4 regions of the Pararhizobium sp. DWP3-4 genome follow, and region 2 is predicted to be linked to each of the others. Evidence: predicted binding sites of a transcription regulator. Region 2 holds the regulator's gene; each other region holds the start of a gene.

Region 1 (7,600 bases), on a different contig from region 2:
TGCCGCGATAATCCTGCCGCAGCTTGTAGGCGTCGGCGATGGTCTTCGGCTTGACGAGGATGGCTGGAAGGCCCGGGATTTCCGCCGTCCAATGTTCATCAAGCGGCGCATCAGGATCGATGGCAGCATGTTCGCCATGGCCGTGATCGTCATCGTGATGAGCGGCCTCGGTACCAGGCGCCCGTGCCGTGTCTCCGGCCGGTTTGTCCGCGTGCGCTTCTTCCGCCTCATGATCGTGGGCGCCCATTCCATGCAGGCCCCAGACGGCCCGGATGGGCACCAGGATGGCCCGGTCCCAGGATGTTCCCGTCGGCGCCAAGCGGCCGGTGATGCGGTAGGCAAGCTCCGTATGCGTTTCGCCGCCGGCAGTGCCGTGCATGGGTTTTACCGCATAGCCGAGTGGCAGCGACACGGCGGCACCGATGACCGCTTCGCCGGCAGTGCTAAAGCTGCGTCCTTCAGAAAGCGCCGATAAATTGCCGACAAGTGCCGTGGACGTGCCGACGATCGGATAACCGGAAAAGGAATCGCCGAAACCGACGGGGGCCGCCCAGGACACACGCGGATCGGCCGCAAGCTTGCCCAGCACATCGCCCGGCATCAGGGGCAGGGGAGAAGGCTGCAGGAAGATCGAGGAGAGCAGCAGCTGGGTCTCGCTGCCCGGAGCGCCGACGACAAGATCGAAATGGTCGGCGGCACGGGCGCTGCCAAGTCTGAGCGCTCTTTCCTGCAAGGTGACGGCGACCCCAAGTGCGGTGGCAAAGGCGATCAGAAGCACGACGACCAGCGAGCCCGCCCAGAGACGGCGCAGATCAGAAAGGATGAAACGGGTCATGCAGCCTTTTCCCGGTGCTCTCGATCCGACGCAATCCGGCCGGCCGACAACGTGATACGGCGATCGAGCCTGCCGGTCAGCCGTGGATCATGGGAAACGACGATCAGCGTGCTTTCATTGTTGACCGCCAGGTCGATCAGCAGCCGGGCGACGGCATCGCCGCTGTCGCTGTCGAGGCTTGCAGTCGGCTCGTCGGCGATCAGCACGCCCGGTTTTCTGAGCAGCGCCCTTGCAATCGCGACGCGCTGCATTTCGCCGCGCGACATGGTTTCGACTTTCTGGTCGGCGCGGCAGAGACCGACGGCATAAAGCAGCATCAGCGCCCGATCCGGGTAACCCGGTTTCATCGCGCGCGATAGGCGGGCGGGCAGAAGGATGTTATCGACCGCGCTCAAGCCCGGGAACAGATGGAAATCCTGCATGACGAGGCCGATATGCGCGCCGCGCCAGCGATCGCGGCTGCGTTCCGGCATAAGGGCGATATCGGTTCCGCCCCATTGGACAGAGCCGCCGCGTGCGCAGCGTTCAAGCCCGGTGAGGATATTGACCAGCGTGCTTTTTCCCGAGCCAGATGCACCGGTGACCGCGACACGGCTGCCTGCGGCGATGGACAGCGAAGGGATATCGAGAACCGGTGTGGGAAGGCCCGGATAGGAAACCGACACGGAATTGAGATCGAGCGAAAGCATGGTGTTAGACCGACGCGTATTCGGCATTGCGCAGCCGTAGCAGGCTGACAAAACCGGTTTCGGGATCGGTCCATGACCCGAATTCGAGAACCCCGCGCGCCTCGATCGTCTGCGACGGCTGCACGAATGTCTGCTTTTCACCGAGATAGACGACGACGATATTGTCCGGCCAGTCGGCGTCCGAGGAACAGAACGGGCAGAGCGACATGGGAATTTCGGTCAGCACGAAGAATGCGGCCTCGGCCTTCAGCGGCGGTGCCATAAAACCCTTGATGGTGATGTCCTGACCGGCGAGCGACTTCACCTTTTCGGAGAACTCCAGCCCGAGAACGCCGAACTTGCTGTAGAGCTCATCGAACGACAGAGACGGAACGGCGGCTGCGGCCGGACGCACAGCCGCCAGCAAAGGCAGACTGGCCAAGAGGCGTAGCGCATCGCGGCGCGTGGTTCTCGCAAAGGGACCGGTCATCGGGCGTCCACCTTAACTTATGATATCAGGCCGGGAAACGGAAACCCGGCTAACGAAGTCCATTCTTATCATTCGGTAACGGTCGTAATGAGAGCCCAATTCCTCTCCAGGGGATTTTTCGCATTGGGCGCTCTCCAAACCCGTCATCCTCGCCCTTGTGGCGGGGATCCAGTGACCCGACGTCTGTCGGGTCAAAAGACTCTTTCAGCCCAAAGACTTGGGCTGACTGGATTCCTGTGACGAGCACAGGAATGACGACGGTTGAGTATCAGTATCACCCACCAACAACCGCATCAAAGTCGGTCCTCAGTCACCTGACGGCGGGCTGTCTCACCAGCCCGCCGGACGCGATTATGGATCAGTTTGTCTGCTTGACGCCAAGAGCCAGGGTATCGGCGAGAACGCGGTAGATGTCGCTTTCTTCCATATACCCCTTGAAGCCCTCGGCACCCGGACCGGCTGCCTGCAGGACGACATCATCGACCGAATGCACGCCGCTATCGCCGCTCTTGGGAATGTTACCCTGCACGAAGACGGCACCGGGAACATCCTTGTAGGCTTCGTTGGCGATATATTCCTTCTTCTCGTTCTGGATTGCCGGAACGAACGGACCATCGAGCTTCGGACGGAAGGTCTCGTAGTGATCCGGGCCGTTGTTGGCGCTGAGGAACAGGCGACGAGTGACGTCGACCTTGTCCGGATAACCGTCCTTGTTTTCGTCGGTATAGTTCGGGAATCCGGCTTCGGCGTAGGTGCCGACCTTTTCGCGCATCTCGGTGCCGGGCTTTTCATCATCGATGGTGCCAATGATCGAAACGCCGTGGGCATGGTCGCCGGTGACGACGATCAGCGTGTCGGGATGGGTTGCGGCGAACTCGCGGGCAACGCCGACCGCCTTGTCGAATTCGATGGTTTCGACCAGCGCGCGATCCCAATCCAGCGGATGGGACATCTTGTCGATATTGGCGCCTTCGACCATCAGGAAGAAGCCTTCCTCGTTCTTCGACAATTCCCCGAGCGCCGCCTTGGTCATATCGACCAGGCCGGGCTGGTTCGGGAATTTTTCGACCGTGCCTTTTTTCAGGAACTCACGGTCCAGCGCCGTATCCATGTTGCCGGTGTGGAAGAGGCCGAGGATCTTGCCTGTGTTGGTGCCGGTTGCGGTCTGAAGCTCGGATTTGTCGGTTGCGAGCGTGTAGCCGGCGTCGTGGAACAGCTTGATATAGTCCTTGTCGTCCTTGCGCTTGGAGCCCGGAACGTCCTTGCCGAGGAAATAGGCCGAACCACCGCCGAGGATGACATCCGGCTTGACGTCGAACATCATGCCGACGATCTGCTCCTTGTCGCCGCGCTTGCGGGTATGGGCGACGACGGCAGCCGGCGTCGCGTCTTCGATTTCCGCAGTCGAGACGATACCGATCGACTTCTTCGTCTGGCGGCGGATGGCTTCGGCGATGGTTTCGACCTTCGGGTCATCGAAGCTGTCGGGCGTACGGTCGGCATAGACACCCAGCGCGTTGACGGCGGTCTTATGGCCGGTCATGTAGGCCGACATGGTGTTCGCACTGTCGGTGGCGATCGCTTCGGTCGATGACGTGCCGACGAAAGCCATATGGTCGAGGTCATCCATGTTGAGGCGGCCGTTGGCCTTACCTTCGGTCATGCCCTTCGACATGATGCGGGCGCCGGTGCGATGGGCCACGGACAGGCCGTCGCCGAGCAGGAAGATGATGTTCTTGGCCTTCTGGGTTTCGCCGGTATTGTAGACGTCCCAGGTCACCGACTTCGATTCGGAGCCGGCGGTCACTTCGATCGTATAGGCGCCTTCGGTCGGCAGAACGAGATCACGGGCAATCAGGGCAGAGCCGAGGACCTTGTCGTCCTTGCCTTTTTCTTCGGCGACGAATTCGGCTTGCTTGCCCAGAACCGTCTTGTAATCCTGGCCATTGACGGTGATCTTGACGTCTTCCGGCTTGACGGCGGACTTGAACTCGACCTTGAAATCGAAGGGCGAGCCAGCGAGAATCGTGGCACGATCCAGCGGATAAACGGTGGTGGCCTGTGCGGCACCAGCGAGGATTGTCGTGGCGGCAAGCGCCGACAGAAGCATACGCATGGAAAACCCCTTTTTGGTTTGCTTTCGAGCTGACGGCCCGCAATAGGCACCCGCGATGACAACGGCATGACACTTCCGTAACGTTTTGACGGCGTGCCTTGCCGACCGTCATTTCTTGCTTGCCTGTTGACTCCGCGCCAAAACCGCGTATGAGCAGCAGCGGAAAAGGACCCACCATGCACCGTTTTGGTTACGCCATCGCTGCGCTGATCGCCCCGGCATTTGCTGCCGGGCGGGTTCGTTCTTTCTCGATATCTTCCAAAACAACGGCCAAAACGACGACGAAAACCGTCTGACGTCTCTGGCCACCGCTCTCTCCCCGGCACGGCCGGGGACCTGAAACCCGCGCCTTTGGCCGGCGGGTTTCCCCCAAAGCCCCGTGGAGAGACAGAAAGAGAGCAAAGACAATGGGTTTCAAGATTGCTATTGCCGGCGCGACCGGAAATGTCGGCCGCGAGATGCTGAACATCCTCGAAGAACGGGGTTTTCCGGCAGACGAAGTCGTGGCGCTGGCCTCGGCCCGCAGCCAGGGCACCGAAGTGTCCTTCGGCGACAAGACGCTGAAGGTCAAGAACCTCGAAAATTACGATTTTTCCGACACCGACATTTGCCTGATGTCGGCCGGCGGCGCCGTATCGCTGAAGTGGTCGCCGAAGATCGGCGCGCAGGGCTGCGTCGTCATCGACAACTCCTCGGCCTGGCGCTACGATCAGGACGTGCCGCTGGTGGTTCCGGAAGTCAACCCCGACGCCATCACCCAATTCACCAAGCGCAACATCATCGCCAACCCGAATTGCTCGACCGCCCAGCTCGTCGTGGCGCTGAAGCCGTTGCATGACTTTGCCAAGATCAAGCGCGTCGTCGTCTCCACCTACCAGTCGGTCTCCGGCGCCGGCAAGGACGGCATGGACGAGCTGTTCAACCAGACCCGCGCCGTCTTCGTCGCCGATCCGATGGAAAGCAAGAAGTTCACCAAGCGCATCGCCTTCAACGTCATCCCGCACATCGATGTGTTCATGGAAGACGGCTACACGAAGGAAGAGTGGAAGGTGATGGCCGAAACCAAGAAGATCCTCGATCCGAAGATCAAGCTGACCTGCACGGCCGTGCGCGTTCCGGTGTTCATCGGTCATTCGGAAGCGATCAATATCGAATTCGAAAACGAGATCACCGCCGACCAAGCCCGCGACATCCTGCGCGAAGCGCCCGGCTGCATCGTCATCGACAAGCATGAAAACGGCGGCTACATCACGCCTTACGAAAGCGCCGGCGAAGATGCGACCTATATTTCGCGCATCCGCGAGGACGCAACCGTCGAGAACGGCCTGAATATCTGGGTGGTTTCCGACAACCTGCGCAAGGGGGCTGCCCTCAACGCCATCCAGATTGCCGAGCTCCTCGTCAATCGCGGCCTGATCAAGGCCAAGAAACAGGCTGCTTGATTAGAAAATATAAAGTTTTATCCGATTATACCCGATCGAGATGCGACCAGCCTTTGGTTTCTATCGTCGCGATTGGGTGAAAAGCCTCGCATGATCCGTTAACGGGATGCGGGGTTTCTTTGTAAAAAGGCAACTGTGACGTTTTTTCACAGTCAAAAGGAGGATTCACGTGAAACGCGGCCTCTCAATACTGTAGCAACGTCGTGACAGAAACCGCAAAGACTGGCATTTTGCGGTCATAAATTTTGGATTCGGGCAATACGGGGTATTTCATGCGCAAGGCAAAGTGCGTACTGGCAGGTTTCACGGCGATGATTGCGGCAGCAATTCTGCCGTCAGTGGCAGCGGCTGCACAATGCAGCAACACATCGGCAGGCTTCGACGCCTGGGTCGAGGACTTCAAGGGCGAAGCCGCAGGCCGCGGCATCAGCCCGGCGGTGCTGAACAAGGCCTTCGCCAACGTCACCTACAACAAGGCAACGATCCGTGCCGACCGGGGCCAGAAGAGTTTCAAGCTGTCGCTGAGCCAGTTCATGCAGAAGCGTGGCGGCCAGACGATCATTTCGCGCGGCAAGAAGATGAAGGCGCAGAACGCCGCTCTCTTCAGTTCCATCGAAAAGCGCTACGGTGTTCCGGCTGGCCCGATCATCGCGATCTGGGGCATGGAAACCGGCTTCGGCGGTTTCATGGGCAAGGAACACACGCTTTCAGCCGTCTCGACACTGTCGTTTGACTGCCGCCGTTCCGACTTTTTCACCGACCAGCTCTATGCGGCCCTGACGCTTGTGCAGCGCGGCGACCTCAGCCCTGACGCACGCGGCGCAGCCCATGGCGAAATCGGCCAGACGCAGTTCCTGCCGGCCAATGTGCTGAAATTCGGCGTCGATGGCGACGGTAGCGGCCATATCGACATGGTTCGCTCCAAGGCGGACGCGCTTGCCTCGACCGCCAACTTCCTGCGCGGCCATGGCTGGAGCGCCGGCGCCGGCTATCAGCAGGGTCAGGCCAATTTCGGCGCGATCCAGGGCTGGAATGCCGCCAGCGTCTACCAGCAGGCAATCGCCATCATCGGCGCCGAAATCGACGGCGGCTGATCAAGCCGTCCACGGGATGAATGTATCCGCAGTCCGGAAACGGGCTGCGGATTTTTTGTTTTCATGAGGTGGGAGAAGGCGGCTTTTTGGAACGATGCGCCGCTCCACGCTTCGTCACCCCCGGGGCTTGATCCGAGGATCCATCAGCGGCGCAACGGCGCAAAGGTCATGCCCTCACCGAGGGTTCCCACATCGACATAACCAGATTCTCGGGTCGAGCCGGGAATGACGGAGTGTGGAGAGGCACCGGGCAAAGGTAGAAAAATCACATGCCGGGCCGGGCAAAATCACCGGTCTTGCTATCCATGACCCACAGTTCGCCGGTCGAAATGTCGAACCAGGCGCCGTGCAGCTGAAGCTTGCCGCGCTGCTCGAGGATTTTGACGCACGGGAAGGTCCGCAGGTTGGCGATCGAGTTGCGGATGGAGACCCGCTCCAGCGCCCGCTGGCGCTCGGCCGCAGTCATCAATTCGTTGTTGTGGATCTGCTCGGCAGCGGGCTTCAGGAGGTTCATCCAGCGGCCGATGAAATCGCCGGGTGACAGCGGTTCGGCATCGAGATCGAGTGCTGCCTTGATGCCCCCGCAGCGGCCATGGCCCATGACGACGATATCGCTGACCTTCAACACCTGCACGGCGAACTCGAGAGCCGCCGATGTCGAGTGATACTGGCCGTCCGGCTCGTAAGGCGGCATCATGTTGGCGACGTTGCGCACCACAAACAATTCGCCGGGGCCGCTGTCGAAGATGGTTTCCGGCGCCGCGCGGCTGTCACAACAGGCAATGACCATGGTCTTCGGCTGCTGACCGGTTTCGGCCAAGGCCTTGTAGCGCTGCTGCTGCTCGCTGAAGCGGCCGCTCATGAAATTGTTGTAGCCGTTCAGCAAATAGTCCGGGAAACGCTGCATGATGCTTGATCACTCCAATTATTTAGACAATTGAGATGTACATTCGCA
Region 2 (7,600 bases):
ATGCCGGGCGTCCTGACAGGCACCATCATCGGTCTGGCGCATGCGCTCGGCGAAACCGCGCCGCTGCTCCTGATCGGCATGGTGGCCTTCGTCGTCGATTATCCGGGCTCGCCGATGGACCCGTCCACTGCTCTGCCGGTCCAGATCTACATGTGGGCCAACGAAGCCGAACGTGCATTTGTCGAACGGACTTCGGGTGCGATCATGATCCTCTTGATCTTCCTCGTCGTCATGAACCTTGGCGCAATCCTGTTGCGGCGTCGCTTTGAGCGGCGCTGGTAGTGAGGTAGAAACATGAACATGATGTCAGAAGCAGCAGTTGAAAAGGCGCTGGACCAGAAAATGAACACTGTTCCCTTCAAGATGATCGGAAAGGACGTTTCGGTTTATTACGGCGAGAAGCGTGCGCTTTTCGATGTGAACCTCAATGTTCGCGAAAACACCGTCACCGCGCTGATCGGCCCGTCGGGCTGCGGCAAGTCGACATTCCTGCGGACGCTCAACCGCATGAACGACACCATCGACAGCTGCCGCGTTACCGGCAAGATCACCCTCGATGACGGCGACATCTACGACCCGAGCATCGACGTGGTGGAACTTCGTGCCCGCGTCGGCATGGTCTTCCAGAAGCCCAACCCGTTCCCGAAGTCGATCTATGAAAACGTCACCTACGGTCCGAAGATCCACGGTCTCGCCCGCACCAAGGCCGAACTCGATCAGATCGTCGAGTCAAGCCTGCAGAAGGCCGGCCTCTGGAACGAGGTGAAGGATCGCCTGCATGAATCCGGCACCGGCCTTTCCGGTGGTCAGCAGCAGCGTCTGTGCATTGCCCGCGCCGTTGCCGTCAGCCCGGAAGTCATCCTGATGGACGAGCCGTGCTCGGCGCTGGATCCGATCGCGACCGCCAAGGTCGAGGAACTGATCCATGAACTGCGCACGAACTACACGATTGTCATCGTCACGCACTCGATGCAGCAGGCCGCCCGCGTTTCGCAGCGCACCGCCATGTTCCACCTCGGCAATCTCGTCGAGGAAAACGACACCGACAAGATGTTCACCAATCCGGACGACCAGCGGACCCAGGACTACATCATGGGCCGCTTCGGCTGAGGACTTAGCTTGCCACCCTGTCATGAGGGCAGGGTGGTGGCCTTCCAACCCGGATTGTGATCGCAAGGAAAAACAATCATGTCTACGCACATTGCTTCCGTCTACGACGAAGATCTGAAGTACCTGACCCGGCGTATCTCCGAGATGGGCGGCCTGGCCGAACAGATGGTGGCCGAATCCGTGCGCGCGCTGGTCAATTCCGACTTGGCGCTTGCCCAGAAGGTCATTTCCGACGACGCCATTCTCGATGAGGCCGAGCGCCAGATCGGCGAAAAAGCAATCGTCACCATCGCCAAGCGCCAGCCGATGGCTGCCGACCTGCGCGAAATCATGGGATCGATCCGCATTGCCGCCGATCTCGAGCGGGTCGGCGATCTCGGCAAGAACAACGCCAAGCGGGTCATCGCCGTATCGACCGCCAGCCTGCCGCGTCAGCTGGCCCGCGGCCTCGAGCATCTGGCCGAGCTTGCGCTCGTTCAGCTCAAGGAAGTGCTCGACGTCTATGCGTCGCGTTCGCCGGAAAAGGCCAACAGCATCCGCGAACGCGACAACGAGATCGATGCGATCTACACGTCGCTTTTCCGTGAACTGTTGACCTACATGATGGAAGATCCGCGCAACATCACGCCTTGCACGCATCTCTTGTTCTGCGCCAAGAACATCGAGCGCATCGGCGACCACGCCACCAACATCGCCGAAACCATCTATTATATGGCGACCGGCGCGCAGCCTGTCGGCGAGCGACCGAAGGACGATACGGCCAACACGGTCGGCGCGATCGGTAACTGATCACGCGATAAAGTAAGTAAATTCTTACGCACTGATTGCGCGAGCGACCGCTGGAGCCGCTCGGCAAGCCTTCGGCCATCCGGCCGGGCGCCAAGGAGCTGAACTGAATGTTGCCAAGAATTGCCGTCGTTGAAGATGAAGAGGCGCTCAGCGTCCTCCTCCGATACAATCTTGAGGCCGAAGGGTTTGAAGTCGATACGATCAATCGTGGCGACGAGGCGGAAATGCGCCTGCAGGAACGCCTTCCCGATCTCCTGATCCTCGATTGGATGCTGCCGGGGGTTTCCGGCATCGAACTGTGCCGCCGGCTGCGCCAGCGCTCCGAGACAGAGCGCCTGCCGATCATTATGCTGACGGCACGCGGCGAGGAAAGCGAACGTGTTCGCGGGCTCGCCACCGGCGCCGACGACTATGTGGTCAAGCCGTTCTCGACGCCCGAACTGATGGCGCGGGTCAAAGCGATGCTGCGCCGGGCCAAGCCCGAAGTGCTGTCAACGCTGCTGAAATGCGGCGATATCGAACTCGACCGCGAAACCCATCGCGTCCATCGCAAGACCCGCGAAGTTCGTCTCGGACCGACCGAGTTCCGCCTGCTGGAATTCTTCATGGCCTCGCCCGGCCGTGTCTTTTCGCGCTCGCAGCTTCTGGACGGCGTCTGGGGCCACGACATCTATGTCGATGAGCGCACCGTGGACGTCCATGTCGGACGCCTGCGCAAGGCGCTGAACTTTTCCAACATGCAGGACGTGATCCGCACCGTGCGCGGCGCCGGCTATTCGCTCGAAAGCTGAGCGCCGTACAGGGAAGAACCGTCAGACACTGCCGAGCGGTTCGCCAATCTCTATGGCGTGACCATCCGGATCATAAAGGCGGAAGACCCTCTGCCCCCAGGCTTGCGTCTCGATGGGGTGGATGAGGTTTACATCGCCGGCAATGCGCTCGAAAAGCGCATCCAATTTATCGTGTTCGAAATAGAGCAGGATATTTTGGCGGCCATAGGGCTCGGGAATGACTGACGAATGTCCCCAGATCGTCGTTTCCAGGGATTTGCCGTCATGGATGGCAAATCCCGTTTCAAACATGATGAAATTGCCGAAGTCTCGGCTGATCACCAATCCCAGTATCTCGCAATAGAAAGTCTTCGAGATGCCAATATCCCGCACGAACGGGATGGGATTGACGAAACGCACGGCCGATCCGGCCTCAGCGGGCCCGGCGACGCTCGCCGGACGGCTGGTAGGCAAGCTTGGCGTGGAATGTGCAGTAGGGCGATGTGTCCGGGGAATCGTTGCCGCAGAAGTGGAACTCGTCCTTCATCGGATCGCCGATCGGCCACTTGCAGGTGCGGTCGGTAAGCTCGGTCAGGACCAGGCGGCGCGACATTGGAACGACAACGTTATTGCCGGCCGGTGCTGCTTCCTGATCCTCGCTCGCGCCGATTTCCACTTCTTCCTTCATGACGGTTGCACCGGCGGTGCGGGTCACTGTGCGGGTGGCGGTCATGCGCGACGCTGTGTAAGTCGGTGCACGCGGCGCAGCGGACGGTGCTGGACGTTTTGCACGTGCCGTTGCAGTGCTGCCGCCGGCCTTGGCGCGGCCCGGCAGGCAGAGACGGTGGACCTTGCCGATGACGGCGTTACGGCTGACGCCGCCGAGCTGTGCAGCGATCTGGCTCGCGCTCAAGCCTTCGGCCCACAATTTCTTGAGTTTTTCGACCCGCTCGTCAGTCCAATTCATGGTCTTGTCTCCATTCCCAGCGTTGGTGATGGTCGAATCCTCCACCGAGCCCTGGATGTGATCCGAGGCTGAAACGCGATAACACTTTTGGTGACTAGGTCCGCCGCATGCGTTCTAGTAATTGTTTCTTAACGTAGAGCCCGGGGGACTCTCTGACAAGAGTCCGGGGAATCTCACCGAATCGATTTCTGAGTTTTCCCCAACTTGCTTGCGATGCGTGGCATTTTTGCAAGGGTATCCGGCTAAAAAAATTGCGTCCGTTGTATAGCCGTGAATTGCCGGAAATCATGGGCTTTTGTTGACATCGCAGTGCGAAGTGAAGATAGTGCCCCTGCCGCCGAAAGGCGGCATTTTGATTTTTTGCGGGTTGGTCACAGCCCTGTCGACGACGCCGATTGTACAATTGCCGTGATGGTTTGAGGAGACATGCGCCATGGCCGATGCCACGCCGCTTTATGACACATATGCACGCGCGCCCCTGCGCTTCGAGCGCGGCGAAGGCGTCTGGCTGATCGCCGAGGACGGTACCCGATATCTCGATTTTGCTGGCGGTGTGGCGGTTAATTCGCTGGGGCACGCACATCCGCATCTTGTGTCGGCATTGAAGGAGCAGGCAGACAAGGTCTGGCACCTCTCCAACCTTTATGAAGTTCCCGGCCAGGAAAGCCTCAGCCGCCGGCTGACGGAAGCGACGTTCGCCGACAAGGTGTTTTTCACCAATTCCGGTGCAGAAGCGCTGGAATGCGCCATCAAGACGGCGCGGCGCTATCATTTTTCCAAGGGCCAGCCGGAAAAGTTTCACATCATCACGTTCGAAGGCGCCTTCCACGGCCGCACGCTGGCGACCATCGCCGCCGGTGGGCAGGCAAAGTACTTGGAAGGCTTCGGCCCGAAGGCGCCGGGCTTCTATCAGGTGCCATTCGGCGACATGGGCGCCCTGAAGGCTGCCATCAGCGAAGAGACCGCTGCGATCCTGATCGAGCCGATCCAGGGCGAGGGCGGTATCCGCACGGTACCGAAGGAATTCATGCAGGAATTGCGTGCCCTTTGCGACGAATACGGCCTGCTGCTCATCCTCGACGAGGTCCAGAGCGGCGTCGGCCGGACCGGCAAGCTGTTTGCGCATGAATGGGCTGGCGTCACCCCGGACATCATGGCGGTCGCCAAGGGCATCGGCGGCGGTTTCCCGCTCGGTGCCTGCCTTGCGACCGAGGACGCGGCGTCCGGCATGGTCGCCGGCACCCATGGCTCGACCTATGGCGGCAATCCGCTGGCCATGGCCGTCGGCAATGCCGTTCTCGATGTCATCCTTGCCGACGATTTCCTGCAGAACGTCCGCGATGTCTCGCTGGTCTTCCGCCAAGGGCTTGCCTCGCTGGCCGATCGTTTCCCCGATGTCATCGAGGAAATCCGCGGCGAAGGCCTGATGCTCGGCATCAAGGCCAAGGTGCCGTCTGCCGATCTGCTGAAGGCCATCCGCGCCGAAAGACTGCTGGCGGTGCCAGCGGGCGAGAATGTCATACGCCTGCTGCCGCCGCTGGTGACGACGGCGGAAGAAGCCCGTGAAGGCCTGGCGCGGCTTGAACGCGCCGCCGAACAGCTGACAACGGAGCGACGACAGGCATAGGCCTGAACGACGCTTCGCCAACACGCTGAAAAAACACAGGACTTTGAATAGAATGGCCGGTACCAGACATTTTCTCGATCTTTCTGCCATGACGACAACCGACTTGCGGTCGATCATCGAGGACGCCCGCGTCCGCAAAGCCGACACCAAGGCCGGAACAGCCGAAAAGCCGCTGGCCGGCAAGATGCTGGCGATGATCTTCGAAAAGCCCTCGACCCGTACCCGCGTGTCCTTCGATGTCGGCATGCGCCAGCTCGGCGGGGAGACGCTGTTTCTGTCCGGTACCGAAATGCAGCTCGGCCGCGCCGAGACCATCGGCGACACGGCTAAGGTCCTGTCCCGCTACGTCGATGCCATCATGATCCGCACCACCGATCATAACCGGCTGTTGGAACTGGCCGAGCACGCCACCGTGCCTGTGATCAACGGCCTGACGGATGCGACGCATCCCTGCCAGATCATGGCCGATATCATGACGTTCGAGGAACATGCGGGGCCGGTCAAGGGCAAGACGATTGCCTGGACCGGCGACGGCAACAACGTGCTGCATTCCTTCATTGAAGGTTCGGCGCGTTTCGGCTACCGGATGAACATGGCCGTGCCGCTCGGCTCGGAGCCGGACGACAAGATCCTCAACTGGGCCCGCAACAATGGCGGCGAGATCAAGCTCTATCACGATGCCGATCAGGCCGTGGACGGCGCCCATTGCGTCGTCACCGATACCTGGGTGTCGATGAACCAGGAACACCGCGCCCGCGGCCACAACGTCTTCCAGCCGTTCCAGGTCAATGCCCAGCTGATGGCGAAGGCCGACAAGGACGCGATTTTCATGCACTGCCTGCCGGCCCATCGCGGCGAAGAGGTGACGGACGAGGTCATCGACGGCAAGCAGTCGGTTGTCTTCGACGAGGCCGAGAACCGTCTGCATGCGCAAAAGTCGGTTCTTGCATGGTGCCTCGGCGCTCTCTAGCAACTGTCGCGCAAAAGTGCCTAGCGGCAAAGCAAACCTGAAAGATCGCGGCGCTTTTGCCGGCTTGCCCGGCATATTGAAAACCGGGTGGTGGCACACGATCTAAGCAACACGTTGAATGACCGGCAGGCGGCACGTCCTCCTTTGCCGGCCATTCGTATTCAGAAATATCCATCCATCCGCGCCGCCGTCCTCCATGGAGGCGGCTGAGCGAACGGCCGTTTTTTCAGGAACGATCTGGACAAAGCGGGCTTGCGCAGGATCAATAGAAAGCATCGGACAGCGCCCCGGCCTTCATGGCGGGAAAACGTCCGAGGGCTAGGAGCAGAGTGATGACGGAAGCAGACTTTGGCCTCGGCCAGTTCGATTTTGCCGGCGACGATCATGTCGTGCCGTTTCAGGTGGAAGGCCTCGACGTGCGCGGCCGCGCCGTGCAACTCGGCCCGATGCTGGATGCGATCCTCGAGCGCCACAACTACCCCCTACCGGTCGCCCGTCTCGTTGCCGAAACGGTCGTGCTGACGGTACTTCTCGGCACCTCGCTGAAATTCGAAGGCAAGCTGATCATCCAGACCAAGAGCAATGGCCCGGTCGATCTGGTCGTCGCCGATTTCGCGACACCGGACCGGGTACGTGCCTATGCTCGTTACAATGAGGAAGCTCTGAAGATTGCGGAAGAGAATGGCCTGACCCAGCCGCAGCATCTGCTCGGCGAGGGCATCCTTGCCTTCACCATCGATCAGGGCGCGCATATGCAGCGCTATCAGGGCATCGTACCGTTGGACGGCGCCTCGCTGGAAGAGATTGCCGGCGTCTATTTCCGCCAGTCAGAACAGATCCCCACCAAGGTTCGCCTGGGTGTCGCCGAACTGCTCGATCGCGATGAGAACGGCAAGCCACGCCATCGCTGGCGGGCCGGCGGCATGGTCGCGCAGTTTCTGCCGGAAACGCCGGACCGCATGCGCCAGCGGGACCTGCACGGTGGAGATGGCGACGCGACGGATGCCAACGCTGACTTCGAGGTCGATGATCTCTGGGGTGAAGCCAGCGTCATGGTTCAGACCATCGATGCCGACGAACTGACCGATCCGACCGTTGGTACCGAGCGTCTGCTTTACCGGCTGTTCCATGAGCGTGGCGTCAAGGTCTATCCGCCGCAGGCCGTCTACGACAAATGCAGCTGTTCACGCGAGCGGCTGCGCGATGTGCTGGCCGCCCTCAGCCAGGACGATATCGACCATGCGGCGGAGGACGGAATGGTGTCGGTCAGCTGCGAGTTCTGCTCGACGACCTACAGCTTCGAGGCAACGGAAGTGAAGCCGCAGTAAGACGCTGCGGCCGTCAGTTCAGCGTCCGGTTCTGGCCGG
Region 3 (7,600 bases), on a different contig from region 2:
AAGGCCAGGCGGCGTGTGGGTGTCGGAAGTGGCAACGTCACACCGTCGATGCCAAGCCCCAATCGCACGGCGGCGGAAAAGAGCGGTTCACTTTCCGGATGAAGTTGGCGGGCGGCCGACCAGTCCACCGGCCTGATGCCGCCCATGGTAAGCCGAAGGATAGGGTCGATCCGCCGAAATCCTTCATCGAGATAGGTTCTGGCCGCGCAGGTACTGAAGGTATGATGTAGCCGGTGAATCGCGAAGCCTGTCGCCAGAACATCGACATCGGCATACAGTAGATTTGCAATACAGAAAGTGCTGCGCATCAGGGCGAAAAACCGTTTTGCTTCAACGAGTTTTTCGTTTTCCATAATGTCCAGCAGGTCAAAGAATGCCTGTTGGTCAGTCATGCTGCAAATACCCTCTTATTTAAGGGAATTTACCATGATAATGGTTTCTAGACTTTGTCTAGTGCAATCTTTGGTTAATAGAAATTTCTTAAATTTTACAATTTAAAATTGTATTTTTGAGCAAAATTACATTTCGATTGAGCCGGCTTAAAGCCGGCTCAATCGAGTTTAAATCAAGCCGGGTAGGAGGCTTCCACCACGGCCAGCGCTGCCATATTGACCACGCCGCGCGAGGTTACCGACGGCGACAGGATATGCGCGGGCAGGGCCGTCCCGAGCAGGATCGGTCCGACATGCAGGCTGTCGGTCATCGTCTTGACGACGCCGAGCGTGATATTGGCGGCGTCGAGATTGGGGAAGACCAAGAGGTTGGCCTCTCCGGCCAGCGTGCTGTTGGGCATGACGCGGCGGCGCAAGGTTTCCGAAATGGCGGAATCGCCGTGCATTTCACCGTCGGCTTCGAGATCGGGTGCGAGTTCGCGGACGATCTGCATCGCCTTGCGCATCTTGAAGGCGCTTTGCGAATCCCGCGAGCCGAAGTTGGAATGCGATACGAGAGCCGCGCGTGGGGTAATGCCGAAGCGGCGGATTTCCTGGGCGGCCATCACAGTCTTCTGGGCGATCTCCTCGGCCGTCGGATCGAAGGTCACGTAGGTGTCGGTGAGGAAGGTGGCGCCGCGCTGCGAGATCAGCAGGCTGAGTGCCGAGAAGTCGAGCACGCCCTCGCGTTTGCCGATGATCTGGGAAACGGCGCGGAGATGAGCGCTGTAGCGGCCTTCGACACCGCAGATCAGCGCATCCGCTTCGCCACGGCGCACGGCAAGCGCGCCGATGACGGTCTGGTTGGTACGCACGATGGTGCGGGCTGCTTCCGGAATGACGCCGAGGCGGCCGACCAGCGCAAAATAATCGTCGACATAGTCGCGGAAGCGCGGATCGCCTTCCGGATTGACCACCTCGAAATCGACGTCCGGACGAATGCGCAGGCCGTAGCGTTTGAGGCGGGTCTCGATGATATGCGGGCGGCCGATCAGGATCGGCCGGGCCGTGCCGTCTTCGAGCAGCACCTGGGCGGCACGCAGGACGCGCTCGTCCTCGCCTTCCGAAAAGATCACCCGGTTCTTCTGGGCATTCTTGGCGGCGGCGAAGATCGGTTTCATGATGAAGCCGGAGCGGAAGACGAAGCGGTTGAGCTGGTCGAGATAGGCGTCGAAATCGGCAATCGGCCGGTTGGCGACGCCGCTGTCGGCGGCTGCCTTGGCGACGGCCGGCGCGATGCGCAGGATCAGGCGCTGATCGAACGGCGAGGGGATCAGGTAATCCGGGCCGAACACTGGCGTTTCGCCGGAATAGGCCCGGGCGGCAACGTCGGACGGCTCTTCGCGGGCAAGGGCTGCGATGGCCCGCACGGCCGCCATCTTCATTTCCTCGTTGATCGTGCGGGCACCGCAATCGAGCGCGCCGCGGAAGATGTAGGGGAAACACAGGACGTTGTTGACCTGATTGGGGAAGTCCGACCGGCCGGTGCAGATCATCGCGTCCGGCCGGGCCGCACGCGCCAGTTCCGGCATGATCTCTGGATTGGGGTTGGCAAGCGCCATGATCAGCGGCTTTTCCGCCATCTGCACCAGAAGCTCCGGCTTCAAGACGCCGGCAGCCGAAAGGCCGAGGAAGACGTCGGCGCCGGCAATGCTGTCGGCCAGGACACGGTTGGCGCTGTCCTGAGCATAGATCGACTTCCACTCGTCCATCAGCACTTCGCGGCCGGTATAGACGAGACCTTCGAGATCGTGGACCCAGATGTTTTCGCGCCGGGCGCCGAGCGTCACCAGGAGATTGAGGCAGGCAAGCGCCGCAGCACCTGCACCGGACGTGACGATCTTCGCCTTGGCGATGTCCTTGCCGGCCAGTTCGAGCCCATTCAGAATGGCGGCGGCAACGATGATCGCGGTTCCATGCTGGTCGTCATGGAAGACCGGAATATCCATCTTCTCGCGCAACCGGCGTTCGACCTCGAAACATTCCGGCGCCTTGATGTCTTCCAGATTGATGCCGCCGAAGGTCGGCTCAAGGGCCGAAATGACATTGACCATCTGGTCGATTTCGGGCGCATCGATCTCGATGTCGAAAACATCGATGCCGGCGAATTTCTTGAACAGGACGGCCTTGCCTTCCATCACCGGCTTGGAGGCGAGCGGACCGATATTGCCAAGACCGAGGACCGCCGTGCCGTTCGACACCACCGCGACCAGATTGGCGCGGGCGGTATAGTCGGCGGCGGTCGAGGGATCGTCGCGAATGGCAAGGCAGGGGGCTGCGACGCCCGGAGAATAGGCAAGCGCCAGGTCGCGCTGGTTGCCGAGCGGTTTGGTCGGCTGGATCTCGAGCTTTCCTGGGCGTGGATAGCGGTGGAAGAACAGCGCCTGTTCATCGAGGTCGCCGCTTGCAGGAGCCGCTGGGGTCTTGGCCTTGTCGCCGGTGCTCATATTCGTATTCCCTACCTATTCGTCGCGGCTCTTTTTGCATGAAAAGGCGGCTCCGTACAGTTTCGAAACGGGCGTTTATCCCTGGTTTTCAGGAACAGGTGTTTCTCCGGCGTTACCGGTGGTTCCACAGGCTGTCATGCTCCTGAAACAAGAGTCTGTTTTTGAAGGCTTAGAAGAGAGGCACGATAGACCGTTGCGAGGCAAGATGACCGAGAAAGAGCAAGAACCGCGGCGTTTCAGGACCCTGTTCATTTCCGACGTTCATCTGGGATCGAAAGCCGCAAAGACCGACTACCTCCTCGATTTCCTGCGGGCCACCGAGGCGGAGACGATCATCCTCGTCGGCGATATCGTCGATGGATGGCGGCTGAAGCGCAGCTGGTACTGGCCGCAATCGTGCAACGATGTCGTCCAGAAGCTGTTGCGCAAGGCGCGCAAGGGCAGCCGCATCATCTACATTCCCGGCAATCACGACGAGTTCATGCGGGATTTCCCGGGCGTGCATTTCGGCGGCATCGAGGTCGCCCAGCGCCACATGCACGAGGCGGCGGACGGCCGTAAATATCTGGTGCTGCATGGTGACGAATTCGACGTGGTGGTGCGCAATGCCCGCCTGCTCGCCTATCTCGGCGATTGGGCCTATGACACAGCGATCGTCATCAATATCGGGCTTGCCGCCATCCGCCGCCGTCTCGGCATGCCCTACTGGTCGTTTTCGGCCTGGGCGAAGCAGCAGGTCAAGCACGCGGTCAATTTCATCGGCGAATTTCAGCGTGTGGTCGCCGACGAGGCGCGCCGCGAAAAGGCCGACGGCGTCATCTGCGGCCATATCCATCACGCTGTGATCGAGGATATCGGCGGCATCCGCTACATCAATACCGGCGACTGGGTGGAAAGCTGCACCGCGATAGCCGAGCACCATGACGGGACCATGGAGCTGATCACCTGGCGGGAATTGAGCAACGTGCCTGCGGTTCGCGAAGACACGGCCGAAGTGGAAATGATGATGGCACGGGCTCTTTCGCAACAGGCGGCATAAAACCGCAGGTATCTGCGAGAGTAGGGAAAACTAGCCGCTGGCGCTGTTCTCGGGCGTCGTGATAAATCATGGACGCAACTGTCAGGTCCTTCCATGATTCCCTCATCTCCGCCTCCCTTTCACGAGGAAGCGCCGCGCTATTTCGTGCCGCGCATCGCCTTGCTCTTCTGCGCGCCTCTCGTCGTCAACGGTTTTGCCATGCCGTATTTTCCGGTCTGGCTGAGTACCTTGTCGCTGAGCGATTTCGAAATCGGCATCATCCTTGCCTTGCCGATGTTCGTGCGCGTCATCACGGCGCCTCTTGTCGGGCTTTTGGCGGACAGGATCGGCGAGCGCGCCGAGGTTCTGATCTGGTCGGCCGTCCTGTCGCTACTGACGGCGCTGGCGCTGTTCGTATCCCATAGCTTCTGGTTCGTGCTGATCATCTATGCCGTGCAGGGCGGCGTCTATGCGCCCTATGTGCCGATCGTCGAGGCGATCGCGCTGACCGGCGTGCGCCGCTGGGGCTACGATTATGCGACCATGCGCGTCTGGGGATCCGTCGCCTTCATCGGGGCAACGATGCTGGGCGGCGTGATGGTCGGGTGGTATGGCGGCTCGATGGTGCTGCCTGCGATGGCCGGCGGTTTCATCCTGATGATTCTCTTGACCTTCATCGCGCCGCGCGTCGGAAAACCGCGCCGGCCATCGACCTTGACGACGCTGACGGAACCGCCGCCGAAGGCGTTGCGCAAACTCGATTTGCAACTGCTTTTGATCGGCGTGACGCTGGTCAACGGCAGCCACGCGATGCTGTTCGCCTTCTCGGCGATCTACTGGCAGCATATCGGGTTTACCGGCACCGAGATCGGCCTGTTGTGGAGCGCCGGGGTCGCTGCCGAAGTTCTCATGTTCTTCTGCGCCAAGATGATCATCCGGCGGTTCAGCCTGTGGACGATGATCTTTTCAGGCTGCGTGCTTGCCGTCGTGCGCTGGATCATCTTTCCGATGGACCTCGGCTTCGGTGGCTATTTCGCCTTGCAATGTTTCCACGCGTTCACCTATGCGATCATGCATACGGGCATGCAGAACATTCTTGTGCAGCGGGTTCCCGAAGAGCAGGAGTCCTCGGCACAGGGACTGTATTTCTTCTACACCGGCGTATTCTCGGCGATCTTTACCTTCACATCTGGTTATTTTTATACCTGGTTCGGCGTCCACGGATTCTATTCGATGTCCGTCGTTGCCTTCATCGGTTGCTGTTCTGCCTTTGCCGCCTGGTACCTTCAGCCCCAGAGGGCAGGAAGGGGCGGAAAGACCAGCGAATCGGCGTAGCGCAGGCCGGGCTCGCGGTCGCGGGCCAAAAGCAGCGGTCCGTCGAGATCGACGAAATCGGCGCCCTGCGCCAAAAGCACAGCCGGCGCCATGCCGAGCGACGTGCCGACCATGCAGCCAACCATGATCTTGAGGTTCAGCGCCCGCGCCGCATCGCGCATGCGCAAGGCCTCTGTGAGGCCACCGGTCTTGTCGAGCTTGATATTGACGGCATCGTAGAGCCCCACGAGCTTCGGCAGATCTTCGGTCTTGTGGACGCTTTCATCGGCGCAGACCGGCACCGGGCGGTGAACGGATGCAAGCAGGGCGTCATCTCCGGCGGGCAGGGGCTGTTCGATCAGCGCGACGCCTGATTCGGCGCAGACATCAAAATGATAGGCAAGATTGACCTCCGTCCATCCTTCATTGGCATCCAGAATGATAGCGCTGTCAGGGGCTGCTGCCCGTACGGCGCGAATGCGCGAGGCGTCGTCGGCGGTTCCGACCTTGATCTTCAGGAGCGCCCGATGGGCATGTTGCGCGGTCTGCGCCGCCATGGCTTCCGGTTCGCCAAGCAAAATCGTGTAGGCAGTGGTGAGCGGCGCCGGGTCGGCAAGTCCTGCCAGGGTAAAAGCGCGCGCGCCGGCTTTCTTCGCATCAAGATCCCAGAGCGCGCAATCGACGGCATTGCGTGCGGCACCGGCCTTCATGGTTTGCCGGAGTTCGTTGCGGTCAATGCCCGCCTCGATCCGCGGCCGGATGGTTTCGATTTCCGCCAGCACGCTGTCGATGGTTTCGCCGTAGCGTGCATAGGGCACACATTCGCCCATGCCGGCAAAAACGCCCTCCGAAATATGGCAGGTGACCACGGAGGCGGTGGTCTTGCTGCCGCGCGAAATCGTGAAACTGCCGGCGATCGGGAAGTGTTCGACAGCGGTTTGCATCAAACGGGTCATGGTGTTCTCCTGTGGCATCGATATCGCAGCGGCCAACCGTTTGGTCCAGAAACGTTTCCATCGGTGACAGACCGGGCTCAAGCGGCTATGAGTCGCTGACGTTTTATCAAATGCAGCCATCTCCGGAAGACCCAACAGACGTGACGCGTTCCCAAGAGAAAACCGACACCGACGTGCAGCTCGCAGAAGCTGACGATGGCAGCAACCGGGCTTATCGTTTCAGCGGCGATTGGCGCAGCGTCTCCATTCACTTGGCGACGCCGAAGCTGGATGCGTTCGCCGCAAAGGGCGGCGACCCCGCCGAGGTCGATCTGAGCGAAGTCACCGCCATGGATACGGCTGGCGCATGGGTTATTCGCCGCTTCATGACGCAGATCGGCGAGGTGAAGCTGACGAGCGACAAGCCGCGTTATCTCGAACTGATGAATGCCCTGCCGGAAATGCTGCCGGAATCAGCCACCGAAGAGAAGAAACCCGGCTCGCTTTTCATTCGCATTTTTACCCCTATCGGCAATTCGGTGGTCTCCGCCTGGGAAGACACCGTTGCGGCGATGTTCATTCTCGGATCGGCCGTGCGTGGCGCGCAGCTGAAGCTTGGCCGCCATAGCGGCCTGTCGCCGGCGGCGATCGTCAGCCAGATCGACCGCATGGGCGTCCAGGCAGTGCCGATCATCCTTTTGATGTCGTTCCTCATCGGTGCGATCATTGCCCAGCAGGGGGCGTTCCAGCTGCGCTATTTCGGCGCCGAGCTTTTCGTCGTCGATCTGGTCGGCATTCTGCAGCTGCGCGAAATTGGCGTGCTGCTGACCGCGATCATGATCGCCGGCCGTTCCGGTAGTGCGATCACGGCCGAAATCGGCTCGATGAAAATGCGCGAGGAAATCGATGCGCTGAAGGTGATGGGGCTGAGCCCGATCGGCGTTCTGGTGTTTCCAAGGCTCGTCGCGCTCACCATTGCGCTGCCGCTCCTGACGATCATCGCCAATTTCGCTGCTCTCACAGGGGCAGCTGTCGTCACCTGGAGCTATTCCGGGATCACCTTCGCGACGTTCCTGGCACGGTTGCAGGAGGCGGTGGATTTTTCCTCCGTACTGGCTGGCATGATCAAGGCGCCATTCATGGCGCTGATCATCGGTGTCGTGGCCGCTGTCGAAGGCTTGAAAGTCGGTGGCAGTGCCGAATCGCTCGGCAAACACGTGACGCAATCGGTGGTGAAGTCGATCTTCGTGGTCATTCTCGTCGATGGCCTGTTTGCGATCTTCTATGCGGCGATCAATTTCTGATGGAAGAGGTTTTGCCGGTGGATCCGAGGGAAGACATGACTGCAGACGTGCCCAGGCAAGCCGGCGAAAACGGCACGGAGGTCATCCTGTCGGTGAAGGATCTGACCGTCGGTTTCGGTTCGAATATCGTCCTCGACAAACTGAACCTCGA
Region 4 (7,600 bases), on a different contig from region 2:
TAATGCGCAGCCATTTGTTCCTGAAAGGGAAATCTGGTCCGATGTTTGATAAGAGCCGGTCTTTTGACCGGCTTTTTCATGATAAGACTGCCACAAAATTGCGTTAATCAATCATCATGACATTGCGGTCTTGTTGCATCTTGATCTAAAACGCGGTTCATAGGCGGCGGTATTCTTACCGGCGCGGGAGTTGGGATTTACGAATGGTAATTGCAGGCCAGTTTGAATTGAAAAAGATGGCACGTGTTGTTGTCATCGCGCTTGCGGCTTCCGCGACCAGCGTGTTGATCACCGCCTGCCAGAACGATCCCGACATCGACATCACCAAGCTGACCGCAGAGACGGATCCGCCGGAAGTGCTCTACAATCAGGGTCTTGCCAACCTGAATGCGGGCAAGACCACCGAAGCGGCGCGCAAGTTCGATGCGATCGACCAGCAGCATCCCTTCTCCGAATATGCGCGCAAGGCGCTGGTCATGCGCTCCTTCGTCAATTACCGCAACGGCCAGTATCAGGACGCCATCAATGGGGCGAGCCGCTACCTGAACCTGTATCCTGAATCCGAAGACGCAGCCTATGCGCAATATATCGTCGGCCTTGCCTATTCCAAGCAGATCCCGGCGGTGACGCAGGACCAGAAGCCGGCCTTCAAGACCATCGAGGCGATGCAGGCGGTCATTACCAAATATCCTGATTCCGAATATGTCGAAGACGCGCAAGCCAAGCTGCGCTATGCCAAAGACCAGCTGGCCGGCAAGGAAATGCAGATCGGCCGCTACTATCTCGAGCGCAAGGAATATCTGGCAGCGATCACGCGCTTCCGATCGGTGGTCGAATCCTATCCGAATACCAATCAGGTCGAGGAAGCGCTGGCGCGCCTGGTGGAAACCTATTTCGCCATGGGCATCACCGCCGAGGCGCAGACCGCAGCGGCTGTTCTGGGACGCAACTATCCTGACAGCCAATGGTATGCCGACAGCTACAAGCTGCTGCAGAGCGGTGGTCTTGAGCCGCGTGAAAATGGCAATTCGTGGATTTCGCGCGCAGGCAAGAAGCTTTTGGGCGCCTAGCGCATGTCGCGGAAAAGCGCGCAGCGGTTTTACGGTAACGATATGCGCAGTCAAAGACCTAAAGCGCATGGAGCGAATCTGAGGAATCGCGCTGCGCTTTAGATCAGGACCCAAGGCGAAGAGATTTGAACCGGGATGCTCTCACAGATTTCGATCCGCGATATCGTCCTGATCGAACGGCTTGATCTGTCCTTCGATGCCGGACTGTCCGTGCTCACAGGCGAAACCGGGGCAGGGAAATCCATTCTTCTCGATAGCCTGTCGCTGGCGCTTGGCGGCCGGGGCGATGGTTCGCTGGTTCGCCACGGCGGCGACAAGGGGCAGGTGACGGCGGTCTTCGATGTCGGCATGAGCCATCCGGCCCGGCTTCTCATCCGCGAAAACGGCATCGACGATGATGGCGAGCTGATCTTCCGCCGGGTGCAATCGGCCGATGGTCGCACCAAAGCCTATGTCAACGACCAGCCGGTTTCCGTGCAGCTGATGCGCCAGGCAGGCCAGCTGCTGGTCGAGATTCACGGCCAGCACGACGACCGCGCCCTTGTCGATACCCACGCCCATCGCACCCTTCTCGATGCCTTCGGCGGTTTGGCCGAGGAGGCGCAGTCCGTCGCCGGCCTCTACCGCATCTGGAAGGATGCCGAGCGGACGCTGAAAAAGCACCGTGACAAGGTGGAAGCCGCTGCCCGCGAGGCCGATTATCTGCGCTCTTCCGTCGAGGAACTGGAAGCCCTGTCACCACAGGATGGCGAGGAGGACGATCTGGCCGAGCGCCGCTCGCGGATGATGAAGGCCGAGCGTATTGCCGTCGATATCAACGAAGCAAGCGAATTCCTCAACGGCAATGGCTCGCCTGTGCCTCTGATCGCTTCGATGGTGCGCAGGTTGGAGCGCAAGAGCCACGAAGCGCCGGGGCTTCTCGAAGAGACCGTCGAACTGCTGGATGCTGCACTCAACCAGCTTTCCGACGCCCAGATGGCTGTCGAGGCGGCGCTGCGGAAAACCGAATATGATCCGAAGGAACTTGAGCGGGTCGAGGAGCGGCTGTTTGCGCTGCGCGCCGCCGCCCGCAAATATTCCGTACCGGTGACGACGCTGCCAGCGCTTGCCGTCCGGATGATCTCCGATCTCGCCGATCTCGATGAGGGCGAAGAAAAGCTGAAACAGCTGCAAACCCAACTCGGCCTGACCAAGGGCGCTTTTGATGCCGCGGCGGCGGCACTCTCCGCCAAGCGCCACAATACGGCAACGGCACTGTCTGACGCTGTCATGGCAGAGCTTCCGGCGTTGAAGCTCGAACGCGCCCGTTTCATGGTGGAAGTCACCACCAATCAGGATGCGGCGGCTGCCGAAGGCATCGATGTGATCGAATTCCACGTCCAGACCAATCCGGGTACCCGGCCCGGGCCGATCATGAAGGTGGCGTCCGGCGGCGAGCTATCGCGCTTTCTGCTGGCGCTGAAGGTGGCGCTCGCCGATCGCGGTTCGGCCCCGACGCTGGTTTTCGACGAAATCGACACCGGCGTCGGTGGCGCGGTCGCCGATGCCATCGGCCAGCGGCTGAAGCGGCTGTCGAAAACCGTGCAGGTTCTTTCCGTTACCCACGCGCCGCAGGTGGCAGCGCGTGCCGCAACGCATCTTTTGATTTCCAAGGGACCTTCGGCGGAAAAGGCCGAAACGATCTCCACCCGCGTCGCCCGCATGGACGACAAGGCCCGCACCGAAGAGATTGCCCGCATGCTGGCCGGCGCCTCGGTGACCGACGAGGCGAGGGCGGCTGCAGCGCGGCTGTTGGCGGGGAACGTGTAGTTTTTACCCTCCCCTTGAGGGGGAGGGTCGGCACGGAGTGCCGGGGTGGGGTGATCCTTTGTGCTCACCTAACGATCACCCCACCCGCGCGTTCCGCGCGACCTCCCCCTCAAGGGGAGGTGGTTTTCACCATCTTCCCATTCTGCGAAAATTCTCTAAAACGACTCTCAAATCAGGAGTTTCCGCATGTCGACCGTATCCACTGCCGTTGAAGATTTGACGCTTGAAGATGCGGTTATCGAGCTGGAACGGCTGGCTGGCGAACTGGCCCATCACGACGGGCTCTATCACGGCAAGGATGCACCGGAGATCTCGGATGCGGACTATGATGCGCTGAAGCGGCGAAACGAGGAGATCGAGGCGCGTTTTCCGGAGTTGGTCCGCTCCGATAGCCCGTCGCGCAAGGTCGGTGCAGCGCCATCCGGCATCTTCCAGCAGATCACCCATGCCCGGCCGATGCTGTCGCTCGACAACGTGTTTTCCGACGAGGACGTGCGGGACTTTATCGGTAGCGTCTACCGGTTTCTCGGCCTGCTGCCCGACAATTCGATTGCCTTTACGGCAGAGCCGAAGATCGACGGCCTGTCGATGTCGCTGCGCTATGAGAACGGCAGGCTGATCAGCGCCGCGACGCGTGGCGACGGCACGACGGGGGAAAACGTCACCGCCAATATCCGCACCATCAAGGAAATCCCGCAGACCCTGCCAGCCGATGCGCCTGCGATCGTCGAGGTTCGCGGTGAAGTCTACATGGGCAAGAGCGACTTTCTGGCACTCAACGAGCAGATGGTGGCAGAGGGCAGGCAGACCTATGTCAACCCGCGCAACACGGCGGCCGGATCGCTGCGTCAACTCGATCCAACGGTCACTGCCAGCCGCAAGCTGAAATTCTTCGCCTATGCCTGGGGTGAGATTTCCGAGATGCCGGCCGATACTCAGTCCGGGATGGTCGCGGTATTCAAGCGCTGGGGGTTCCCGGTCAATCCGCTGACGCAACGTCTGTCTTCGATCGAGGCTATTCTCGAACACTATAATGACATCGGGCTGAAACGCCCCGATCTCGACTACGATATCGACGGCGTCGTCTACAAAGTCGACCGGCTGGACCTGCAGCAGCGCCTCGGCTTTCGCTCGCGCTCGCCGCGCTGGGCAACGGCCCACAAGTTTCCGGCCGAGCAGGCGTTCACCACTGTCGAAAATATCGACATTCAGGTGGGCCGCACCGGTGCCCTGACGCCGGTGGCGCGGTTGACACCGGTGACTGTCGGCGGTGTGGTCGTGACCAATGCGACGCTGCACAATGCTGATTATATCGAAGGCATCGGCAATGGCGGCGAGCGCATCCGCGAAGAGGATCACGATATCCGTATCGGCGATACCGTCATCGTCCAGCGAGCAGGGGATGTTATCCCGCAGGTGCTGGATGTGGTGATGGAGAAGCGCTCGGCGACGGCTGAGCGGTATCAGTTTCCGAAGATGTGTCCGGTCTGCGGCAGCCATGCCGTGCGCGAGAGAAACGAAAAGACCGGCAAGCTCGATTCCGTCACACGCTGCACCGGCGGGTTCGTCTGCCGTGCGCAAGCGGTCGAGCATCTGAAGCACTTCGTCTCGCGCAATGCTTTCGACATCGAGGGACTGGGCTCGAAGCAGATCGGTTTCTTCTTCGAGGCCGACGATCCGGCACTGTCGATCAAGACCGCGCCCGACATCTTCACGCTGGAAAAGCGGCAGAACGCCTCGGCGCTGACCAAGCTCGAAAATATCGACGGGTTCGGCAGGGTCAGTGTCCGCAAGCTTTATGACGCGATCAATGACCGGCGCCAGGTGGCATTGCACCGGCTGATCTATGCGCTTGGCATCCGCCATGTCGGCGAAACCACGGCGAAGCTTTTGGCGCGCTCCTATGGCAGCTATGCGGCGTTCGCGGATGCGATGAAGGCCGCCAGTGATATCGCCTCGGAAGCTTGGAGCGACCTGAATACGATAGACGGTATCGGCGATGTCGTTGCCCGCGCGATCGTCGAGTTCTTCAAGGAACCGCGCAACATGGATGTGGTGTCGCGCCTCTTGGAGGAGGTGACGCCGCAGGATGCCGAAGCGCCGGTTGCAAGCTCGAGCCCGGTCGCCGGCAAGACCGTCGTTTTCACCGGATCGCTGGAAAAGATGACGCGCGACGAAGCCAAAGCCATGGCCGAACGGCTGGGCGCCAAGGTCGCGGGCTCCGTGTCGAAAAAGACCGATCTTCTGGTCGCAGGCCCCGGCGCCGGCTCGAAACTTGAAAAGGCCCGCGAACTCGGCGTCGAAACCACCGATGAGGACGGCTGGTTTGTCCTAATCGGTGGGTAATACCCATTCCTTTGCCTTAAGAGCTTTCCCCGTTCCCCTGTCTTCTCTATGACGGCTGCCAGATTTGTGACAGTTTCGTGACAACGCGAAGATAGGTGGATGAACAATGCTGGGTTGGTTTCGCAAGCTCTTGCCGCGCGAGGACAAGTTCTTCGAGCTTTTCGAATCGCACTCGCGCACCGTCGTCAGCGCGGCCGATGCTTTGAAAGCATTGCTGGCCGGCGAGGGTGACCTTGATGCCCATTGCGACAGGATCGTGGCCCTTGAAGATCAGGCGGACGCAATCACCCGCGATGTCATGCTTGCGGTCCGCCTCAGCTTCATCACGCCGTTCGATCGCGGTGACATCAAGGACCTGATCCAATCGATGGATGATGCCATCGACATGATGCACAAGACGGTCAAGACCATCCGCCTGTTCGAGCAGACGAGCTTTGACCCGGGCATGCGCGAAATGGGCGTTCTGATCGCCGATTCCGCCAAGCTGGTCGCGGAAGCGATCCCGCTGCTTGATCGGATCGGCGCCAACGTGCCGCGCCTGACCGCCATTGCCGAAGAGGTCAACCGGCTCGAGGAACGTTCCGACCAGCTGCACGACGAAGGTCTCAAGGACCTGTTCCGCCGTCACGGTGCCTCCAATTCGATGGCCTACATCATCGGCAGCGAGATCTACGGCGAACTTGAGAAGGTCGTCGATCGCTTCGAGGACGTCGTCAATGAAATCAGCGGCATCCTGATCGAGAACGTCTGATGGACGCGACACTCGCTTTACCGTTGCTCATCGCCCTGATCGGCGTCGCGCTGTTCTTCGATTTTCTCAACGGCCTGCACGACGCCGCCAATTCGATCGCCACGATCGTTTCGACGCGGGTTCTGCGGCCGCAATATGCCGTCATGTGGGCGGCATTCTTCAATTTTATCGCTTTCCTGTTCTTCGGCCTGCATGTTGCCGAGACGCTGGGAACCGGCATCATCGACCCGTCCATCGTTACGCCGCAGGTGATCTTCGCCGCCCTGATGGGGGCGATCATCTGGAATATCGTCACCTGGATTTTCGGCATTCCGTCAAGCTCGTCGCACGCGCTGGTCGGCGGATTGGTTGGTGCTGGCCTTGCCAAGACCGGCGGCGATGCGATCGTTCTCTCCGGCCTTCTGAAAACCGTGGCTGCCATCTTCATGTCGCCGATGATCGGTTTCATGCTGGCGCTGCTGCTCGTGCTGATCGTTTCCTGGGTCTGCCTTCGCCGGACGCCGTTTGCCGTCGATCGCAGCTTTCGCGGCCTGCAGTTCATTTCGGCCTCGCTCTACTCGCTTGGTCATGGCGGCAACGACGCGCAGAAGACCATGGGCATTATCGCCGTTCTGCTGTTCAGCCAGGGCTATCTCGGCGACACGTTCTACGTGCCGTTCTGGGTGGTCATCACCTGCCAGTCGGCCATGGCGCTCGGCACCTTGTTCGGCGGCTGGCGTATCGTCCACACGATGGGTTCGAAGATCACCAAGCTCAATCCGATGCAGGGTTTTTGTGCGGAAACCGGCGGCGCCATCACGCTTTTTGCCGCCACATGGCTGGGCATTCCCGTCTCGACCACGCATACCATTACCGGCGCCATTATCGGGGTTGGCGCGGCCCGGCGTGTCTCGGCGGTGCGCTGGGGGCTGGCGGGCAATATCTTGATTGCCTGGGTAGTCACACTGCCGGCGGCGGCGCTGATCTCCGCGCTGTTCTATTTTGCTGCAGGACTGCTTTAACATCTGAAGCGCGGCTAGAATCCAGAAGATCGCGCCGCGCTTCAGTGCATCCTGCCGGTGATTTGACCGGTGAAGCCTTGAGCAAGGAGCATGGCGGTCTGATCCGGTGGCAGCGCCTTGCCGTAGCGATAACCTTGACCGGCCTTGCACCCAAGCAGCCGCAAGCTGATCTCCTGTTCCTCGGTCTCGATGCCTTCGGCGATCGTTTCCAGCCCGAGTTCGTTGCTCATCATCAACATTGCCCTGGTGATGGCCGCATCATGCGGGTTTTCCGTCATCTCGCTGATGAATGACCGGTCGATCTTCAGTGTCGTCAGCGGAAACCGTTGCAGCGAACTCAGGGACGCAAAGCCAGTACCAAAATCGTCGAACGCGATGCCCACGCCGAGATCGCGCAGGTGGTGCACGGCTGCAAGAGCGTTGTCGTCGTTGAGGAGTGCGATCGTTTCCGTGACCTCCAGGCCAAGCGCGCACGGGGGGAGATTGTGCTCGGCGAGCGCGTTTGTGACATGCTGGACAAGGGTGGCGGCGCGATACTGGGCTGCGAAGAGATTGACGCTGACCTTGATGGGCGGCAGGCCGCTTGCCCGCCATGCCGCCGCCTGGCGGCAGGCTTCGCGCAG

Evidence for each region. Region 2 encodes PhoB, which activates phosphate uptake and scavenging genes when phosphate is short. Its sites were predicted from a motif close to TGTCATNNANCTGTCAT; they were not measured.
Region 1: a site for PhoB is predicted at 4,165-4,181, ahead of ACP7E6_RS19680 (alkaline phosphatase). Genes of this name have one in related genera too.
Region 3: a site for PhoB is predicted at 3,011-3,027, ahead of ACP7E6_RS04190 (UDP-2,3-diacylglucosamine diphosphatase). Genes of this name have one in related genera too.
Region 4: a site for PhoB is predicted at 5,292-5,308, ahead of ACP7E6_RS02780 (DUF47 family protein). Genes of this name have one in related genera too.

What each region holds. Positions count from the first base shown of each region.
Region 1 is NZ_JAFCXF010000007.1:255,874-263,473, forward strand. It holds gene ACP7E6_RS19665 (ABC transporter permease) at 1-835, opposite strand, end outside; gene ACP7E6_RS19670 (ABC transporter ATP-binding protein) at 832-1,524, opposite strand; gene ACP7E6_RS19675 (hypothetical protein) at 1,529-1,993, opposite strand; gene ACP7E6_RS19680 (alkaline phosphatase) at 2,352-4,109, opposite strand; gene ACP7E6_RS19685 (aspartate-semialdehyde dehydrogenase) at 4,517-5,551, shown strand; gene ACP7E6_RS19690 (lytic murein transglycosylase) at 5,824-6,645, shown strand; gene ACP7E6_RS19695 (carbonic anhydrase) at 6,911-7,552, opposite strand.
Region 2 is NZ_JAFCXF010000002.1:742,015-749,614, reverse strand. It holds gene pstA (phosphate ABC transporter permease PstA) at 1-282, shown strand, start outside; gene pstB (phosphate ABC transporter ATP-binding protein PstB) at 295-1,110, shown strand; gene phoU (phosphate signaling complex protein PhoU) at 1,189-1,899, shown strand; gene phoB (phosphate regulon transcriptional regulator PhoB) at 2,007-2,690, shown strand; gene ACP7E6_RS08885 (VOC family protein) at 2,712-3,089, opposite strand; gene ACP7E6_RS08880 (GcrA family cell cycle regulator) at 3,103-3,636, opposite strand; gene ACP7E6_RS08875 (aspartate aminotransferase family protein) at 4,070-5,263, shown strand; gene argF (ornithine carbamoyltransferase) at 5,316-6,233, shown strand; gene ACP7E6_RS08865 (Hsp33 family molecular chaperone) at 6,566-7,561, shown strand; gene apaG (Co2+/Mg2+ efflux protein ApaG) at 7,575-7,600, opposite strand, start outside.
Region 3 is NZ_JAFCXF010000001.1:885,523-893,122, forward strand. It holds gene ACP7E6_RS04180 (LuxR C-terminal-related transcriptional regulator) at 1-392, opposite strand, end outside; gene ACP7E6_RS04185 (NADP-dependent malic enzyme) at 566-2,878, opposite strand; gene ACP7E6_RS04190 (UDP-2,3-diacylglucosamine diphosphatase) at 3,084-3,917, shown strand; gene ACP7E6_RS04195 (MFS transporter) at 4,011-5,231, shown strand; gene dgcA (N-acetyl-D-Glu racemase DgcA) at 5,183-6,166, opposite strand; gene ACP7E6_RS04205 (MlaE family ABC transporter permease) at 6,307-7,449, shown strand; gene ACP7E6_RS04210 (ABC transporter ATP-binding protein) at 7,485-7,600, shown strand, end outside.
Region 4 is NZ_JAFCXF010000001.1:588,502-596,101, forward strand. It holds gene lpxC (UDP-3-O-acyl-N-acetylglucosamine deacetylase) at 1-3, shown strand, start outside; gene ACP7E6_RS02765 (outer membrane protein assembly factor BamD) at 237-1,070, shown strand; gene recN (DNA repair protein RecN) at 1,206-2,879, shown strand; gene ligA (NAD-dependent DNA ligase LigA) at 3,066-5,225, shown strand; gene ACP7E6_RS02780 (DUF47 family protein) at 5,332-5,976, shown strand; gene ACP7E6_RS02785 (inorganic phosphate transporter) at 5,976-6,977, shown strand; gene ACP7E6_RS02790 (putative bifunctional diguanylate cyclase/phosphodiesterase) at 7,019-7,600, opposite strand, start outside.